DNA from 4 places in the Bacillus sp. DX3.1 genome. Region 1 is predicted to be linked to each of the others. Evidence: predicted binding sites of a transcription regulator. Region 1 holds the regulator's gene; each other region holds the start of a gene.
The links. The regulator Rex, encoded in region 1, represses fermentation and respiration genes when NADH is low (regulators of the CRP and FNR family bind a similar motif). The targets are predictions, from matches to a motif close to TTGTGAAATATTTCACAA.

Region 1 (3,208 bases):
AAAAATAATAAAACACACGGTTATTCTGTACTCCTGGCTGGATGTTTACATGTTATCCTGCCTTATTTCATAACATAAGGGCTAGAAAGGATGGTTAACCAATTTGAAGAAACAGTATTGGTGGATTATAGTTACATATATTCTCATGCAATTATCAGGTGTTATTGGATTACCGCTACTTTTAAAAACCGGACTGTACAATAATAGCGGTTTAACACGAGATGAAAAAATACAACTTATGACTGGCCACTGGGCAATTATTAGCTTTCTCATTGCATTATGCATTGTACTGTGGTTACTCAGAACGGATATTCGCGAAAGCCGTTTAGATACAAAACGCGCAAGTATTCCCGCAACAATTGGTTGGATCTTTATCGGATTCTTTTTAGCTTTCTTTTCTCAAACGATTGCTGGTACGATCGAAATGCGTTTGTTAGGTATTAAGCCAGGCTCTGAGAATACAGAGCGTTTAATGGAAATAGCAAGGACCACTCCTTGGTTCCTCATTGTTGTATCTATACTAGGTCCTATTTTAGAGGAAATTGTCTTTAGAAAGATCTTATTTGGCACACTGTATAAAAGGTTTAATTTCTTTATCGCAGCTATCATTAGTTCACTTGTATTCGCAGCTATCCACTTTGATTTTACGCACCTATTGGTATACACTGCTATGGGTCTTGTTTTCGCCTTCTTATACGTGAAAACAAAACGAATTATCGTTCCCATCATGGCTCACGTTGCCATGAATACATTAGTTGCACTATTTCAAGTCGCATTAAGTAATGAGCAAATACAAGAAATGATAAAAGAAGCAGAAAAAATGCAAGGATTTATCGGAGGATTTTAAATATGAGGAACTCACCATTGTTCATGGCAGCACTGTATTTCCTTCTTGGATGTATTTTTACATACTTAGCAATTATTAATGTTGAAGATACAATCTGGAATTTTTATACGCTACTGCTTGCTGGTATGGCGACAATAGATTTTAATTTAGCACTTCGCCTTATCTTAGTAAAATTCAAAACGAAAACAAAAAAAGAACAATAAAAACGCAGGGGGATTTCCCCTGCGTTTTTATTGTGGATAATTTTTCAAAAAGTAAACCAGCGTTTGTAATTCTACAGCTAAATCAATATGATGAATCCTTATATTCTCTGATACATTTAACCGTGCTGGTGTGAAATTCAAAACTCCATGTACGTTTGTATGAGCTAATCGATCTGCCACAGCTTGTGCAACAGTAGCAGGTACTGTTAATATTGCCACTTGTATATCATCTTTCAAACGTTCTTCAAGTTCATCCAAATGATATACAGGAATTCCTCCGATTTCTTTTCCAACTTTCTCTTCATTTACATCAAAAGCCATTTCAATTTTTGTATTATTATTTTTCGTGAAATTGTAATGTAAGAAAGCGGTCCCTAAATTACCCACTCCAATAAGTGCTACACGTGTTATATCATCTTGATCAAGCGTTTCTCGGAAAAACGACAGTAAATAATTCACATTATAGCCGTACCCTTTTTTTCCCAACGCCCCAAAATATGAAAAATCTCTACGAATTGTTGCGGAGTCTACCTTCACCGCTTCACTTAATTCCGCAGATGATACACGTTGCTTACCAGAAAGGGATAAGTTTTGGATAAATCGATAGTATAGAGGCAATCGTTTGGCAGTCGCCTGTGGAATCTTTTGCTGATCCATAAAACCACTCCTCTCCTCCTATCTCTGTTCATGTAATTTGAACAAATACAGAAGTTTAGCACTTAAGACTTTCCTTGTATAATAGAGAGAGACTTCTCTCTTTATTTTAAACTATACACTATTTTTAGTATGATTGAGAAATATAACATGGCAAAGTTAAGAAATTATTTGAGGTGAAAAAATTGATTTTATTACAAGTAAACGGACTTTCTAAATTGTACGGTGCCGAAACAATCCTTGCAAACATTAAACTTGAAGTACAAACAAGAGATCGCATCGCCCTTGTCGGCCGAAATGGAGCTGGAAAATCTACACTATTAAAAATTATTGCAGGGGAACTTTCTCACGACGATGGTGAAATTATAAAACCAAAAGACGTTTCCATCGGTTATTTAGCCCAGAATACCGGTTTAGAAACTTCATTGACCATTTGGGATGAATTATTAACTGTCTTTACGCATCTACAACACATGGAAAAAGAACTTCGAAGGTTAGAGCAAGAAATGGGTAAGAAAGAAAACTTCTCAAACGCTACTACATATGAAAAATTGCTCGCTGACTATGATCAATTGCAACTGGATTATAAAGATAAAGGCGGTTATCAATACGAAGCGGATATTCGCTCTATTTTAAGCGGCCTTGGTTTTCCAGCAGAAACGCATGGAACAACGATTTCCACATTAAGCGGTGGTCAAAAAACGCGGTTAGCTCTTGGTAAATTGCTATTAACAAAACCAGACTTGCTTATTTTAGACGAGCCGACAAACCATTTAGACATTGATACACTAACATGGCTAGAACAATACTTACAAGGCTATCCGGGCGCTATTCTAATTGTTTCCCATGATCGCTACTTTTTAGACAAACTTGTCACACAAGTATATGAAATCTCTAACAAAGAAAGTAGACGTTACGTCGGAAACTACAGTAAATATTTAGACTTAAAAGCCGCACTCTATGAACAGGACATGAAGCGCTATGAAAAGCAGCAAGACGAAGTTGCAAAATTAGAGGACTTTGTCCAAAAAAATATTGCTCGTGCTTCTACAACAAAGCGTGCCCAAAGTCGCCGTAAACAATTAGAACGAATGGAACTGATGACCAAACCATTAGGTGATTCAAAATCAGCATCTTTTCATTTTGATATCGAAAAGCAAAGTGGGAATGATGTGCTACAAGTAAAAGACGTTTCCATTGGATATAATCAAGAACCGATTATTGAACATGTCAATGTACGATTAACACGAGGAGACAGTGTGGCACTTGTTGGACCAAACGGAATTGGGAAATCTACATTACTAAAGTCACTTGTAAATAAAATCGAGACATTAAGTGGAGACATTTCTTTCGGTTCTAATGCCTCCATCGGATACTACGATCAAGAACAGGCAAACTTAACATCATCAAAGCGTGTTCTGAACGAGCTTTGGGATGAATATCCAATGCAACCTGAAAAAGAGATTCGCACCCTACTCGGCAACTTTTTATTCTCAGGAGACGA
Region 2 (3,208 bases), 1.0 Mb from region 1:
TTTATTATCGGAAGATGAGCGTTTTGATACGTATGGTTTAACGTCTTTATTTCGGACTGAGCTACCAAGTCAAAATGTTGAAGTGAACACGTGGGACCCAGACAAAAAAGAGGAAAATATCCGTTTAGCGGAAAAGGCAAACATCGGTATTGCATTTAGTGATTACACATTAGCAGAATCCGGTACAATTGTGGTGCAAAGTCATAAAGGACAAGGGCGTTCTTTACACTTCTTACCAACAATTTATTTTGCAATTATTCCACGTGAAACACTTGTGCCGCGTATTACACAAGCAGTTCAAGATATGAATGCTCGTGTAGAGGGCGGGGAAGCAGTAGCATCTTGTATTAACTTTATTACAGGACCAAGTAACTCAGCTGATATTGAAATGAATCTTGTTGTAGGTGTACATGGACCATTAAAAGCATTTTATTTTGTCGTATAAAAGAGAAAACAGGCCTGCAAATGGCCTGTTTTTTTATGGATAAATAGCTGTAATAGAAAATAGGAAAGGTTCTCTTTTTTTGCTATATTTTTTGAAAAAGGAGAGGATGACATGTTTTTTTATATATATGCTTTCATAGTAGGAATCGTACTAGGTTCTTTTTATGGAGTGGTTGCTTCCCGTATTCCTATCGGACAATCTATCATTACACCTCGTTCTCATTGTTCGCATTGTCAACAAACACTTCAACTAAAAGAACTCATCCCAATGATTTCATTTTGTTTACAAAAGGGTTGTTGCACCCATTGTAAAATGAAAATACCACGTATTTATTTAGTGTTTGAGATTATCACAGGGGTAGCATTTCTTTTTTCTGCACTTATCATTGGGATAGACAAACAACTCATTATCATATGGACGTTACTTTCTTTACTCATCATTATCACCATGACAGATCTTTTCTATATGGTGATTCCAAATGTTGTGTTACTCTTTTTTTCTTGTTTATTTATAATAGAACGTATTTTTATTCCGCTGAATCCGTGGTGGGACAGCTTACTTGGTGGTGGAAGTATATTTCTTGTATTATATGCCATTCAAATCGTATATCCGAATGGACTTGGAGGAGGGGATGTGAAGCTGCTAGCATTACTTGGATTTGTAATCGGGACGAAAGCAATTTTTCTTTCTCTTTGTTTTGCATCTTGTTTGAGTCTATGTTTTTTTGGAGTAGGCATGTTGCTACAGCGTATTACACTTCGGCAAGCGCTACCGTTTGGGCCGTTTATTGCGGTGGGAACGTTTTGTTCTTTAATGACGATATATTTATTGAAATGAAGCAGGAGAAATTACATATACAAGTGAAATGTGCCGATAGCTAAAAACATTCCAAGGAATCCCTTGGAATGTTTGCTAATGTTTCATATGTGCTTGTAAAGGAATGATTTCTTCTGGTTGAATTACTTCTAATTTATCTTCCGCAATTTTCGGATCAGTATTTGTTTTTGTTAAATAGTGATAGACCATACCAACGAATACAGAGCCACCAATAATATTACCGATTGTAACTGGAATTAAGTTATGGATTGCACCAGCAATAGAAATTGTATCAGGATGCGGTGATACTAAAGATAGTGCAAATAGTGACAAGTTTGCGATGCTATGTTCATATCCAGATAAGAAGAAAGTAAAGACTAGAAACATCATAACAAGTATTTTGGCTGTGTCTCCTTTTACTTGAGAAGGAAGGAAACAAGCAAGACAAACGAGCCAGTTACATAAAATTGCTTTGAAAAATAAATGCATTGTTGATGTACCCATTTTTATTTCAACGACTTCACTTAAAAGATGGTCGTTATTAATTTGTTCAAAAATACCAGTTGCATAAAACAGTAATGCAAAAAATATTGCTCCCACTAAGTTACCGAAATAACAAGCGCCCCAATTGCGAAGTGTATCGGTAATTGTTGTTTCTTTTCGTAAAGTTGAGACTGTAAAATACATTGTATTCCCTGTAAATAGCTCAGCTCCGCCATATATAATTAAAACAAGTGCAATTCCAAAAAACATAGAAGCTGTTAAATATGTTGCAGGTGAATTTGCGATGTGAAAGAAATTTCCTAATTTGAAACATAGTACAATAATAAAACCAATATAGATGCCAGCGAGAGCAGCACGAATGAAATATTGCATTGGGTTTATGTCCAACATTTGTTTTTTCTTCTGCGCAAGCTGTACAACGTAAGTTAATCCTTGTTCTAGCATAAATAATACGCTCCTTTAGTACATCGTCTGTAAAACCTTCTCTATATGAATAAATTACACGTATTTGTTCTTACTTTCAATAAGTTTGTGCAATATTTCACAAAAAGGACATACCTGTTTCATTGAAAGCGTTATCATTTTATTGTATAATAAAATGATATTTGTATAAGGTGGTATTGCAGTTATAGAGATTAGGAGTCTATCTTCTATGCTTGTATATAAATCCATTTTGATTTTTCGACATATAGCCGCGGCTATGGATAATAAAAGGTGATCTGCACTCGTTTTCTCTTTTTGTTTTCACTATGTCTGGGCAGGAAAAGGATCTGACCGCTTCTATGCATGGTCGGATGCTCTCTCCCACCTAAAAAGAAGGGGTTTATGTCGGTTTTTTAATTTGTATTTATATAGAATAAAAGAAAAAGCGCTGTAATTACAGCGCTTTTTCATCCAAATTCTTTTGCTCATGTTGAACAGTTGTATCTTTAGATAAGAACCAACCACCTACACCAATTCCAACTAACACAATCCAGAATCCGATTTTCCATGGAGCTGATTCTGGGAATCCGTGTGGAATAACACCTAAAGCAGGGTGTGCTAATGTATAAACTGCAAGTTTCACACCAACCCAACCAACAATTAAGAAAGCAGCAGTTTCTAATCCAGGTTTGCGTTTTAATAGCTGAACGAAAGCTGATGCAGCAAATCGCATGATTACTAATCCGATAATCCCACCTGTTAAAATGACAAGGAATTGTCCTGTATCAAGTCCACCAACTGTACCAAGATTTGTTTTTGGTAAAGTCACTGCTAATGCGACAGCTGCTAAAATGGAATCAACTGCAAATGCAATGTCAGCAACTTCAACTTTGAATACAGTCCACCAAAAGTTTTCTTGCTTTTTCTTTGCCTCGGTTTCTTCCATTTCTTCAGGTACGTTCTTTTTCACGTATGTTTTGAATAGATGGTTACCAGCGATAAACATTAGGTAAATCGCAC
Region 3 (3,208 bases), 2.3 Mb from region 1:
TAGGTTGATAGCCTGTCACCCTCGTAAAAGCAGGATTCACCTTTTTAATAATTCCTTCTGTATTCGTAACCATCATTCCTTGTGCGACGCTTTCGATAATTTTTGTTTCTAAGTTCAGTTTTTCAAGATAATACATCCAGACAATAATAACAAAACTTACAAGTGAAAATTGTGCTAATGCCATAAAACCTATCGCATAATGTCCTGTTACATTAAATACTAATGATAGTACTAACGGTGGGAAAAAACCTCCTATTCCTCCCATAGCTGATACAATTCCGTTAACAATTCCTGCTTGCTTAGAAAAATAATAAGGAACAAGTTTAAAGATTGTTCCATTTCCAATCCCAGCACAGAAAGCAACAGTTAAGCACCCTATCGTATACAATGTAATCGTTGGCGAAAAGGATAAGAGCACACCAGAAAATGTTAATCCACCAAAAACAAATAATAAAATGAAAAATGGATTAAACTTATCACCTAACCAACCACCTACTGGTCGTAAAAAGGTTGCGATTGTAATAAAACCAGCTGTACGCATTCCAGCATCTACTGGAGTCAATTGAAAGTTTGAAACTAAAAAATTTGGAAGATAGACTGTAAAGGCAACAAATGAGCCAAATGTAATAAAGTAAAAGAAACTTAAAAACCAAAGTTTTTCGTTTCGATAGACAGCCTTAATTTGCTTTCCTAAAGGAGTGTTTTCTCTAGGTTCTTTTGAATCACCAAGAAAAAAATTTAAAATAGCAAAAATAAGAAGAGGTATTAGAAAAAGTCTTACAGTTGTAACCCAACCAATTGAATTTGCTAATATCGGAGCTGCAAATGAAGTAATTGCTGTACCAATATTTCCAGCACCATAAATTCCATTAATAAACCCATGTCTTTCTTTTGGATAATATTTTGGAAGTGAAGTTACACCTATCGAGAAGGTTGCACCACCAATTCCAAGTACCAAACCGCCAATAACTAGATCAGCAAGTGAATCAGAAATGCTAATATAAAAAACTGGGAAGAGTAATAGTAAAAAACTAAGGACAAAATTGATTCTTGCTCCAAAACGATTTGTCCAATATCCCAATAGAATCCTCATTAAAGATCCTAATATCACAGGGACTGCCGTAACCAATGCAACTTCATTATCAGATAATGTAATATCCTTTTTTATATTTGGCATTAAGGAAGAGATTAATACCCAAACCATAAATCCAACAATGAGACTAGAGGCTTGAAGAGGCAATTGCCATTTTTTTTTATTCATCTTATAAATTTTCTCCTTTCAAAGAGACCCTTTACTGTGGATTGTATTTAGTTTTTGGCAACATCGAAGATTTATTCCTTAATTAATTCAATCTCTGTATTCTTTAAGAAGATATGAATTCTTGATAAAGAAGCGAATATCCTATACTTCATCACAATACATATAGAATATGAAAGTTGATGAATTGTAATTTTTTTATAAATTAACAGAACATTGCTACCATGGTCTGTATACCTATCCACTTTAAAGAAATAATAGTGGAATTTTTAACAACTACAGATGTTATTTATTTATCCCGCTATTCGCAGGCAGTAACCCTCCCACTTTATAAGAATATCTTTCATCATTTAAATATTAATGGAATATCCAATTATACTCATGTTAAGTTAAATGCTAATGTTACAACGATCCAACATTCTTATTTTATTAAACCCTTTATTGATTCATAATTTGGTACAAGTAGGCAGTTTTATTCTCATAATGATGTTCACGCAACTAAAACATTGACTACCAAGCTAACACTCCCCCTTTCCAATGCACTTATCTCATGAAACAAGTAGCGTGCGTAATATTGCCCTATGTACATCAGATGAAATTATCGTTAATCAAACAAAATTCTAATTCGTGAAAAATCATTGTTTTTAGTGAAATAGTCTCACCAAAGGTATTAGTAAGGCAGTTAAAATTGAAATTAACATTGTACTTTCTAAATCTACATCAATTAGACTTTCGATGATCTAATTACAATAGTAGGATTTATACAGAGAATTTCATCTAATGTTTATTCGCGCCCTGAAATGGTTATAAATATTAAGCTTTAAAGGGAGAGGTTTTTATTGAAATTAAATAAGACGGTATATGATCACTTTAACCGTCCCCTTCGTGATTTACGAATTTCTGTTACAGACAAATGTAACTTTCGCTGTACGTATTGTATGCCAGCAGAGATATTTGGAACAGATTACCCTTTTTTAAATAAAGACGAACTTCTATCATATGAGGAAATAGAGCGCCTCACAAAAATTTTCGTTCATTCTCTGGGCGTACAAAAAATTAGAATTACAGGTGGTGAACCACTAATGAGAAAGGATTTACCTGAACTTATTAAAAAAATAAATCAAATTAACGGCGTGAAAGATATTAGCATGACAACAAATGGTTACTTTCTGTCTAAACATGCATATGCATTAAAAGAGTCCGGATTAAAACGTGTATCCATTAGTCTAGATTCGTTAAACGACGAAGTATTTGGAAGTATAAATGGTCGAGGAGTTACTGTAAAAACTGTGCTGGATGGAATTGATGCAGCAGCTGCAGCTGGTTTAAAAGTGAAAATTAATATGGTTGTAAAGCGTGGTATGAATGATCAAGAAATTATTCCAATGGCTAAATATTTTCTTGAAAAAGGCCATATTTTAAGATTTATTGAATATATGGATGTTGGGAATACTAATAAATGGAATCTTAAAGATGTTTATCCCAAAGAACAAATAATTAAAGACATCCATCAAGTAATACCTGTTGAGGCAATTGATCCGAACTACACAGGTGAAGTAGCTACTCGTTATCGGTATGTAGGAACAGAATCTGAAATCGGTATCATATCATCTGTTTCAAATGCATTCTGTTCAACATGTACTCGTGCCCGCCTTTCTGCAAATGGAACATTGTATACGTGCTTATTTGCAGAAAACGGTTATGAATTACGCGATTTTATAAGATCCAACCAATCAAACGAAGAACTAACAGAGCTTCTTCAAAACATATGGTTTAGAAGAAAAGATCGTTATTCTGTTGAACGAAGCGAATCTTCTACTGAACGTAAAAAAATTGAAATGTCCCATATTGGAGGATAATGTGGAAATAGATTCAGGTAAAGGATGTTGACGGTACTCCATTCACATCAGTTTTTTTGTTTACATATATGATAATTCATTCCTCGAACCG
Region 4 (3,208 bases), 530 kb from region 1:
TGGACCATGTAAACATTGGCATTTGCATTAATTTCATGCCTGGCGCACGCATTTTTAAGATTGTAACAAGGAAGTTAACCCCTGTCATCAGCGTACCGAGACCTGAAATCTGTAATGCAATTGCATAAAAGTTGTTTCCTACGCCAGGACTAAACTCTGTACCAGCCATTGGGAAGTAAGATGTCCATCCGGCGTCTGGAGAACCACCAATAACAAAGGCGATGTTGAATAACATTGCTCCAATAAAGAATAACCAAAAACTTAGTGCATTTAAGAATGGATATGCAACGTCACGAGCACCAATTTGTAATGGTATAACGACGTTCATTAATCCTAGAACGAATGGCATCGCCATGAAAAGAATCATAACTGTACCATGTGTTGTAAAGATTCCGTTATAGTGTTCAGCGTTTAAATATGTTGTATCTGGGAATGTTAATTGGGCACGGATCATTAAACCATCCATACCACCACGGAATAACATTATAACCGCAGAGATAATATACATAGTCCCGATTTTTTTATGGTCAACAGTTGTTAACCATTCATCCCAAAGCCATTTCCATTTTTTATACTTTGTCAGTACGAAAAGGATTGCTAATGTCACAAGAACAATAGATGCGTCAGCGCCGTAAATAATCGGATCACCTGTGACAAAAAATTCATCAAGCTTCACTGTGTTCACTCCAATCTGTTGGAATAGTAGCTATTATTTATTTGTGTAGTAGTTATAATCACAATACTCAAGTGATTTCGGATCTACATAACTTAAGTGGTGACTAGAGAATGTCATACGCCCTACTACACCAGGTTTAATAACTTCATTGTATTTTTCTTCTGTCAGTGGTTTAGCAGTTTCTTTTACTTCTTTTACCCACTTGTCATAATTTTCTTGTGTTTTTGCTTCGAGCTCAAACTCCATGTGAGTGAATCCTTCACCAGAGAAGTTTGCACTACGACCAAGATAAGAACCTGGCTTATCAGCTTGTAAATATAAATCCATGATCATGCCATCCATTGTGTATTTCATACCACCAAGTTCTGGAATCCAGAAGGCGTTCATTGGGCCTACAGATGTCAGCTTAAATTGGATTGGTACACCAGCTGGTACGTTCAAATAGTTAACGGTTTCAATTTTTTCCTCTGGGTAACTGAATAACCATTTCCAGTTGGCAGATGTAACATAAATTTCAACTGGTTTAATATTTTTTGATTGCTCTGGCACTTTTTCCGTTGCATATGTTGCTTTTACCGTTGGAATTGCTAGTGCAATAACAATAATGACAGGGAAAATAGTCCAGATAACTTCTAAAAGAGTATTACCGTGTATATCAGGTGGCTCATAGTCCATATTATCTGGTTTTTCACGGTAACGAATCAAAATGATTGTAAACAAAACGAATACGATAACAATGATCGATAGTAGAAGTATGAATGACCAAACAATCAAATCATACTGTTGTTTTGCAACAGGCCCTTGTGGATTTAATACTGCGATTTTCTCACATCCACCGAGGAACAAGAGTAATGATAGCGGAAGAAGTGAAGCCAACTTCCAAGACGCTTTCTTTAGTTGCACGATTGAAAATCTCCTTTCTCCTTGGATTGAAACTATGCCAATAAAACAATATAAACCTATTAATTTATAGAAGGCAATAGTTTTCGCGATATTGTTAAAAATTAGACACAAATGCACACTTTTTACAGTGAATATCATTTGTAACTTGATAACATTGTAAACTATTTTTCATGCTAAATCTTGATTGTAAAAATTTTAAGATAAATAAAGTTATACCAAGATATCCAAAAAATAGAAAAAAGCTATCTTATCATAAGGTAAGATAGCATAATATTACCTATATTCAGTTTACTTCCTGTGTAATAGTTTGTTGCTCTTTAAATGTGACAACTTTTTTATATTTAATTTGATACAAGATGTAACAAATAATCATAAATGGAATCCCACAATAAAGAGCGATACGTTGATCTGGAATAAAGGCTAAACTTACGAATGTAACGAAGTTTAAAGAGAATGCTAAAATTGGAACGATTGGGTATAACGGTGTACGATATTTTAAATCTTTTATATTTCCACCATTCTGAATAAATTCTCTTCGGAAGAAAAATTGTGAAGCTGCAATCGACATCCAAACGACAACAGCTGCCATTGCAGCGATAGATGTTAATACTAAAAAGACAGTATCAGCTGCAAATATACTCGTTAAAAGTGAAAGGCTTGCAAATATAAGGCTGAAAATTAAAGCGTTTAATGGTACACCCTTTTTCGTTAGTTTTGCAAATCTAGGGCTAGCCATTCCTTGTTTCGACATGGCCCAAAGCATACGTGAATTGGCATATAATCCTGAGTTTGCTACAGATAGTACAGCAGTAATGATAACAAAGTTCATAATGTCTGCTGCATATGGAATGCCAACTGTATCAAAGACAAGCACGAATGGACTTTCTACAAGGTTGGCTTCTTGCCATGGAAGCAAGCCAACAACTACTGCAATTGCTAATACGAAAAAGAATAGAGTACGCCAAATTGTATTTTTAATTGCTTTAGGAATTGTTTTTTCTGGTTGTTCACTTTCACCCGAAGCAATCCCAATTAATTCGGTTCCTTGGAATGAAAAATTCACGGTAATCATTGTAAAAAGAACAGCTAATAGGCCGTTTGGAAATAACCCGCCATTTTCTGTGAAGTTATGAAGCATTGGTGCGGGTTTTCCATTGAAATCTAGGAAACCAAACATAGCGGCGCCTCCCAGTATGATGAAGACAACAATTGTTGAGACTTTTACACTGGCAAACCAAAATTCTGCTTCTGCGTAGGCCTTTGCTGATAAAGCGTTTACGATGAAGAGGATTGCTGCAAACGTAACACACCAAATCCATGAAGAAACATCTGGAAACCAGCGTTTCATTAAAATACTAACGGTTGTGAGTTCAACACCGACTGTAACAGCCCAGTTCAACCAATACATCCAACCGACAACAAATCCAAAACCAGGTGAAATAAATCGGCTTGCATAGCTTTGAAATGAACCTGCCTCTGGCATAGCAACGGATAGTTCACCAAGACAGAGCATCGTTAAATACATAACAAAACCACCAACTAAGAAAGCGAGAATGGCCCCACCAGGACCAGCGTTGTGAACAATTTGTCCTGATCCCATAAATAGCCCAGTGCCAATGACACCACCAA

Region 2: the regulator Rex is predicted to act here: its motif matches at 2,295-2,312, upstream of QRE67_RS06380 (formate/nitrite transporter family protein).
Region 3: the regulator Rex is predicted to act here: its motif matches at 1,517-1,534, upstream of QRE67_RS15705 (nitrate/nitrite transporter).
Region 4: the regulator Rex is predicted to act here: its motif matches at 1,734-1,751, upstream of qoxA (cytochrome aa3 quinol oxidase subunit II).

Annotation. Positions count from the first base shown of each region.
Region 1 covers NZ_CP128153.1:276,742-279,949, reverse strand. Annotated here, with positions in the region: gene QRE67_RS01565 (CPBP family intramembrane glutamic endopeptidase) at 104-847, shown strand; gene QRE67_RS01560 (YdiK family protein) at 850-1,050, shown strand; gene QRE67_RS01555 (redox-sensing transcriptional repressor Rex) at 1,078-1,707, opposite strand; gene QRE67_RS01550 (ABC-F family ATP-binding cassette domain-containing protein) at 1,890-3,208, shown strand, end outside.
Region 2 covers NZ_CP128153.1:1,286,230-1,289,437, forward strand. Annotated here, with positions in the region: gene QRE67_RS06370 (LutC/YkgG family protein) at 1-445, shown strand, start outside; gene QRE67_RS06375 (prepilin peptidase) at 557-1,282, shown strand; gene QRE67_RS06380 (formate/nitrite transporter family protein) at 1,358-2,209, opposite strand; gene QRE67_RS06385 (TerC family protein) at 2,643-3,208, opposite strand, start outside.
Region 3 covers NZ_CP128153.1:3,164,651-3,167,858, forward strand. Annotated here, with positions in the region: gene QRE67_RS15705 (nitrate/nitrite transporter) at 1-1,261, opposite strand, end outside; gene moaA (GTP 3',8-cyclase MoaA) at 2,098-3,117, shown strand.
Region 4 covers NZ_CP128153.1:804,445-807,652, forward strand. Annotated here, with positions in the region: gene qoxB (cytochrome aa3 quinol oxidase subunit I) at 1-676, opposite strand, end outside; gene qoxA (cytochrome aa3 quinol oxidase subunit II) at 710-1,579, opposite strand; gene QRE67_RS03840 (amino acid permease) at 1,863-3,208, opposite strand, start outside.